DNA from 2 places in the Rhodococcus sp. NPDC058532 genome. Region 2 is predicted to be linked to the other one. Evidence: riboswitches for the same ligand, from Rfam matches in the RefSeq annotation. Region 2 holds a riboswitch; the other holds the start of a gene.
The links. A riboswitch is a leader RNA that binds a small molecule or an ion and turns the genes downstream of it on or off. The one in region 2 is predicted to bind cobalamin.

Region 1 (3,401 bases), on a different contig from region 2:
CCGCCACGTGCGGGATCAGCAGTCCGATGAACCCGATGCCGCCCGCGACGGACACGGCGGCCGCCGCGAGTACCGAGACACCCAGCAGGACGAGCACCCGGAAGCGGCGCACGTTCATGCCGAGCGCGGCTGCCCCGTCGTCGCCGGCGTGCAGCAGGTCGAGCCAGCGCGCCGACGCCAGCGCGGCGGCGCCGATGACGGCGAGCGCGACCGCGGGCCACACCGCGGTGGACCAGCGGGCATCACCGAATCCGCCAGCAAGCCAGCGCAGCACCGTCGACAGCTGGTGCTCGTCCGCGATCACCAGCAGCACGAACATCGTCAGCGCGGTGAACACCTGGGCCATCGCGACGCCGACCAGCACCACGCCGGTCACGTTGTGGTGCCTGCCGCCGATCGCGAGGGCCGCGACCAGCGGCACCAGCGCGCCGAGGAACGCGGCCGCGGGCACCGTGAACACCCCGAGCAGGCCGGTGCCCACGCCGAGCACGGTGACCAGCACGACCCCGAAACCCGCGCCGGAGGACACCCCGAGCAGGTACGGGTCGGCGAGGGGGTTGCGGGTGACGGCCTGCGCGAGCGCGCCGCCGAGCGCGAGCGCGGCACCGACCGCGGCCGCGGTCAGGGCGCGGGGCAGGCGGGAGTCGAGGACGATCCGTTCCCTGGCCTGCGACCACCACGGGTCGAAGGCTCCCCCGCTGATCCGGTGGCCGACGATCGCCCACACGTCGCCGACCGGGATCCGCACCGAACCGAACGACACCGCGAGCGCGATCGCCACCGGTAACGCGACGAGGAGGCCGAGAATCAGTGCGGGCGTTGCGATCCGACGGGCCGCTTCCGGGGCGTCCGCGGCAGGGGTCGACGCGGCGGGCGCCGCGACGACCGTCATCCGGTCACCCCCGGCACGGTCGGATGCAGCCGCCCGGCGAGCTCGCGCACCGCGTCGACCATCCGCGGGCCCTCGAAGAAGTTGCCCAACGGCAGCACGACGATCCGGTCCTCGCGGACCGCGGGGGTCGCCGACATGATCGGGTGCCCGCGCAGGTAGGCCAGCTTCTGCTCGACCGGCGCATTGCCGTAGTCGAGGACGACGATCGCCTCCGGCGCGCGTTCGCCGACCGTCTCCCAGGTGGTCGTGGTGTATGGCTTCACACCGTCGGCAGTGATGTTGCGTGCGCCCGCGTACTCGGCGATCAGATTGCCGATCCCGACCCCGCCGATGGTCAGCGGCTCGTTCTCGCCGCCGTCGTAGAAGAAGGTCGGCACCGGCGCCGCGCCAGCCGCGGTGAGCCGCTCGCGCATCTCGGCGAGCGGCTGGGTGATCTCGGCGGTCAGCGTCGCGGCCGCCTCCGGGACACCGAGCAGGGCACCGAGATCGGCGAAGTCCTTCTCCAGCAGCCCGATCGACGGGAAACCCTGCCCGCAGTACTCGGAAAACAGGAAGGTGTCGATGCCCGCCGCCTCGAGCAGGTCGCGGTCCCGGCCCTCCTTCGCGTCGAAGGCGCTGCGCATCCCGCCGACGACCAGATCCGGTTCGAGGTCACGGATCTGCTCGGCGGTCGGGTACTGCCGGGCCAGGCTCGGGATGGCGCGGAACCGGTCGGCGACCTCCGGCATCGGGTTCGGGGTTTCCCCGTAGCCCATGCCGACGATCCGGTCGGCGACGCCCATCAGGATCAGCACCTCGGTGACGTGGGCGTTCATCGGGATGATCCGCTGCGGTGGCGCGTCGAAGGTGGTGGTGCGCTCGCAGTTGGTGACGGTGACGGGCGTGGGGAACGGCTGCGCCGCCGCGTGTTCGGCGGCGCCTGCGTCCCGGGAGCAGCCGGTCAGCGCGAGGGTGGCGACGAGTGCGAGAGAAGCGATGCCGCGTCGCTTGTGGTGAATGTTCACGGGGACCTCGGGGTTCGGGGGTCCACCAGCGCAGCATCCGACACGGCACCGGCCGATCCGCCGGCGCACTGACCGGACTTCCGCTCGTGGACCACGACGATGGGGAGTCGCACGACGATCGGCAGGTAATCGGGCTCACCGCTGCGAGAGCGGCCTACCGTTGCGGGCCAGCGCCGGACTTCGACCGGACTTCCCCTGCGCGAACGCCTGTAGTGCTGCGGGCAGTATGCACTGTCAGAGCGGGGACTCGAGCAAGGGGTGCTCGATCCCGATCCACCCGCCCGCCATGTCGATCGCGCCGAGCACCCACAGCGTCGCGACCACGACCAGCGCGGTCCCGAGCCCCGCCAGGATCTTCACCACCGGGGACTGCCTGCCGAACCACTCCATGAACTCGTCGTACTTGCCCTTCGCGAACCGGAGCAGGCGGTACGCCCAGGTGAACTCCGAGCCGAGAATCCCCAGCCCCGCGAACACGATCAGCCAGCCCGGCCCCGGATACGGGATCGCGATGATGCCGACCGCGAGAACGAGCGTCCCGACGACACCGACCGCGATCCGGTAGCTCAGGTTCAGGACCGGGTTCGCGGCGATCCGCCGTCGTGCCCGCATCCACCGGTTCTCGCTGCGCGCCTGTGCCGTCACCCGGTCAACGGTACCGAGCGACCCGCAGCACGGCCGCGGGTCGTCACCGCTCCAGCAGGGCCCGCCACGCGTCGACCTTCGCCAGGGCCGGCGTCGCGGCGTTCGCGGGGCTGGTGGACGGCAACCGGGCGAGGGTCACGCCGGCGGGGTGCGCACCCGCCGCAACCACCGACCGGCGGTAGGCCATCTCCGCCCGGGCGCCGTTGAAGAACACCCGCTCGATCGCGGTGTGCCGCGAATAGAGGGCGGCGAAGTCGTTCGGAACCTCGGAGCGGACCTCGATGTCGGCGTCCGCGCTGCCCGTCCTGCGGCACGCCTTCAGCACGTCCCACAACGCGACGCCGTTGTCCTGCAGGGTCCGCAGCCGGTGCGGGTAGGGCTGGTCGGGTCCCGCGCCGAACAGTTCGCCCATGATCGGCCAGAAGCTGTTGCGGGGATTGGCGTAGTACCTGCCTGCAACGAGGGACGGCGCGCCGGGCATGGACCCGAGAATTAGGGTGTGGGAACTGTCGTCGACAACGGCGGGGAACCCGTGAACCAACGTCATGGCGAACCATTAGACAGCAAAAAGGCGGCCGCGAGAACCCTCGCAACCGCCTTTTCTGCTGTGGTCCCGGCTGGGATCGAACCAGCGACCTTCCGCGTGTGAAGCGGACGCTCTCCCACTGAGCCACGGGACCGTGCCGCGGAGATCAACTCCGGCGGCCGAACGAGGAGAAAACTAGCACGGTCCAGTGATGGTTGGAAAACCGGCAGGTCACACGGCTGCACGCCCGCACGAGGACGTTCCCGACCCCCTCCCGGCCGGGGACACCTCGCCCGCGGGTTCCGCATCCGCCCGCCCGCCACCTCGATCCGGG
Region 2 (3,401 bases):
TGCGACCAAGGACGGCTCGGTGGACATCACCAAGGCCGTCAACGTCAACGAGCAGTTCCAGGTGTCGCGGCAGTTCTGGGCCTACGCGATCGAGAACGGCATCCTCACCGAGCCGAAGGAATTCGTCAACCCGATCCCGCACGTGAGCTTCGTGCACGGGGCGGAGAACGTGAAGTACCTGCGGGCCCGCTACGACGCCCTCGCCGGCCACCCGCTGTTCGCGGGGATGGAATACACCGAGCGCCCCGACGAGTTCGCCAAGCGCCTGCCGCTGATGGCCACCGGTCGTGACTTCTCCGATCCGGTCGCGTTGAACTGGACCGACGGCGGCACCGACGTCGACTTCGGCGCCCTGACCAAGCAGCTGCTGGGCAACATCGGCGCCACCGGCGGCACCGTCCACTTCGGCCACGACGTCCGCAACATCACCAAGCAGTCCGACGGCAGCTGGACCCTGAAGGTCGTCAACCAGCGCACCGGCGACAAGAAGACCGTGAACGCGAAGTTCGTCTTCGTCGGCGCGGGCGGCGGTGCGCTGCACCTGCTGCAGAAGTCGGGCATCGCCGAGGCCAAGGGCTTCGGTGGCTTCCCGGTCTCCGGCGAGTTCCTGCGCTGCACCAACCCGGATCTGATCGAGCAGCACAACGCCAAGGTCTACGGCAAGGCCGCGGTCGGCGCGCCCCCGATGTCGGTGCCGCACCTCGACACCCGCGTCATCGGCGGCAAGAAGGGCCTGCTGTTCGGCCCGTACGCCGGCTGGTCGCCGAAGTTCCTCAAGAACGGCAAGGTCACCGACCTGCCCGGATCCATCAAGCCGAACAACCTGATGTCGATGCTCGGTGTCGGCGTCACCGAACTCGGCCTGACGAAGTACCTCATCGGTGAGCTCCTGCAGTCGGCCGACGACCGGATCGAGACGCTGCGCGAGTTCGTGCCGCGCGCGACCGGCGGCGACTGGGAACTGATCACCGCGGGTCAGCGGGTGCAGGTGATCCGCAAGAAGGGCGGCGGGGGCGTGCTCGAGTTCGGCACCGCCGTCATCAACGCCGCGGACGGCACCATCGCGGGTCTGCTCGGCGCCTCGCCCGGCGCGTCCACCGCGGTCCCCGCGATGCTCGACGTCCTGCAGCGGTGCTTCGGGGACCGGTGGAGCGCATGGGAGCCGCAGCTCAAGCAGATGGTCCCGTCGCTGGGTCTGAAGCTGTCCGACAACGAGTCGCTGTTCCGTGAGGTGTGGGACTGGAGCAACCGGGCGCTCGAGCTCGAGGCCCCCGTCGAGGTCCCGGCCGCCGCATCCGCCTGATCCGTCCACCCGTTCACCGGCCGTCACCTGCCCAGGTGGCGGCCGGTGTCGTTGCACCGGATAGAGTTCGCGGCGAACATCATGTTTCCCGTCGCGGGGAAGTCCTGTGGAAGTCAGGCGCGGTCCCGCCACTGTGACGGACACCGAGCCACGATCGGTTCCGAAGTCAGATTGCCGCGGCGGCGGAACTTTTCGTCCGACCCCCGGCGCGGAGACCGGGGAGTGAGGAGAGTGGCGCCGTGACGCAACAGGATTCGGCAGACCCCGGTTTTCCGTTCAGTGCCATCGTCGGGCAGGACCAGCTGCGGCTGGCGCTGACCCTGTGCGCCGTGCATCCCGGCATCGGCGGAGTGCTGGTGCGCGGCGAGAAGGGCACCGCGAAGTCGACGGTGGTCCGCGCGCTCGCCGCGCTGCTGCCCCCGACGGCGGGCGGCGACCCGGCCCGCCTGGTGGAACTGCCGGTCGGCGCCACCGAGGACCGGGTGATCGGCTCCCTCGACCTGGAGAAGGTGCTCCGGGACGGCGAGCGTGCCTTCCAACCCGGCCTGCTGGCCGCCGCCCACGACGGTGTGCTCTACGTCGACGAGGTGAACCTGCTGCACGACCACCTCGTCGACGTGCTGCTCGACGCCGCAGCCATGGGCCGCGTCCACGTCGAACGCGACGGTGTCTCGCACTCCCATCCCGCCAAGTTCGTCCTCGTCGGAACAATGAACCCGGAGGAGGGCGAGCTGCGTCCGCAGCTGCTCGACCGGTTCGGCCTCGCCGTCGACGTCGCCGCGTCCCGAGACGTCGACGTCCGCATGCAGGTGATCCGCCGCCGCCTCGACTTCGAGGCCGACCCCACCGGATTCGCGGCCGGCTACGCGGGCGCCGACGCCGACACCGCCGCCAGGATCGCCGCCGCGCGGGCCGCGCTGCCCGCGGTCGGCCTGCCCGACACCGAGCTGCGCCGGATCGCCGCGCTGTGCGCCTCCTTCGACGTGGATGGAATGCGCGCCGACCTGGTCCTGGCCCGCACCGCGACCGCGCACGCGGCATGGCGCGGTGCGACCGAGGTCGCCGAGCCGGACGTGCGGGTCGCGGCCGAGCTGACCCTGCCGCACCGCCGCCGCCGCGACCCGTTCGACGAACCGGGCCTGGACCAGCAGCAGCTGGACGAGGCGATGCGGGACGCCGACGAGCAGGCCCGCAGTCACTCCGAGCCCGAGCCCGAGCATGACCCCGAGCCCGACCCCGAGCCGGACGGTCCCGGTGGCGGCGCCCCCGCCCCGGACGCCGGTGGCCCCGCACCCGACGCCCCCGCCCCGGATGGTGCGGCGCAGGCCGAGGAACCAGAATCGACCGGCCCCGGCGCGCCGCCGGAACGCCCGGTCGGCGCGCCGACCGGCCAGTTCCGCACCCGGCTGCTGACCGTCCCCGGCGTCGGCGAGGGCGCGCCGGGCAGGCGGTCCCGGTCCCGGTCCGTACGCGGGCGGACCGTGCGCGCGACCACCGACCCCGGTCGCGGCCTGCACCTGGTCGCCACCCTGTTCGCCGCCGCCGAGCACCAGTCCACGCGTGGGCGCACCGACGGCCGGATGCTGTTGGCGCCCGGAGACATTCGGGGCGCGTTGAGGGAGGGGCGCGAGGGCAACCTGATCGTGTTCGTCGTCGACGCGTCCGGGTCGATGGCGGCCAGGGACCGGTTGTCCGCCGTCACCGGTGCCGTGGTGTCGCTGCTCCGCGACGCCTACCAGCGGAGGGACAAGGTCGCGGTCGTCACGGTCCGCGGCGCGTCCGCCGAGGTGGCGCTGCCGCCGACCTCCTCCGTGGACATCGCGGTCCGCAGGCTGGCGTCGCTGCGCACCGGTGGGAGAACCCCACTCGCGCAAGGGTTCCTCACGGCCCGCGAGGTGGTGCTGCGGGAACGGCTGCGGGATCCGCACCGGCGTGCGATGGTCGTCGCCCTCACCGACGGCCGCGCCACCGGCGGCACCGACCCGGTGCACCGGGCGAAGGTCGCGGCGGGTCTGCTCGCCGACACGGCCGCCGCCGCCGTCGTCGTCGACTGCGAGACCGGGATGGTCCGGCTGGGGTTGGCCGCGGAACTCGCGAC

Region 1: another riboswitch for cobalamin. It lies ahead of ACFWQG_RS03620 (ABC transporter substrate-binding protein); the one in region 2 lies ahead of ACFWQG_RS06120 (VWA domain-containing protein).

The regions. Positions count from the first base shown of each region.
Region 1 covers NZ_JBHXNU010000002.1:194,921-198,321, reverse strand. The annotation lists gene ACFWQG_RS03625 (FecCD family ABC transporter permease) at 1-892, opposite strand, end outside; gene ACFWQG_RS03620 (ABC transporter substrate-binding protein) at 889-1,896, opposite strand; cobalamin riboswitch at 1,999-2,122, opposite strand; gene ACFWQG_RS03615 (TIGR02611 family protein) at 2,131-2,508, opposite strand; gene ACFWQG_RS03610 (DNA-deoxyinosine glycosylase) at 2,585-3,088, opposite strand; tRNA gene ACFWQG_RS03605 (tRNA-Val) at 3,150-3,221, opposite strand.
Region 2 covers NZ_JBHXNU010000003.1:333,913-337,313, forward strand. The annotation lists gene mqo (malate dehydrogenase (quinone)) at 1-1,303, shown strand, start outside; adenosylcobalamin (AdoCbl) riboswitch at 1,374-1,534, shown strand; gene ACFWQG_RS06120 (VWA domain-containing protein) at 1,543-3,401, shown strand, end outside.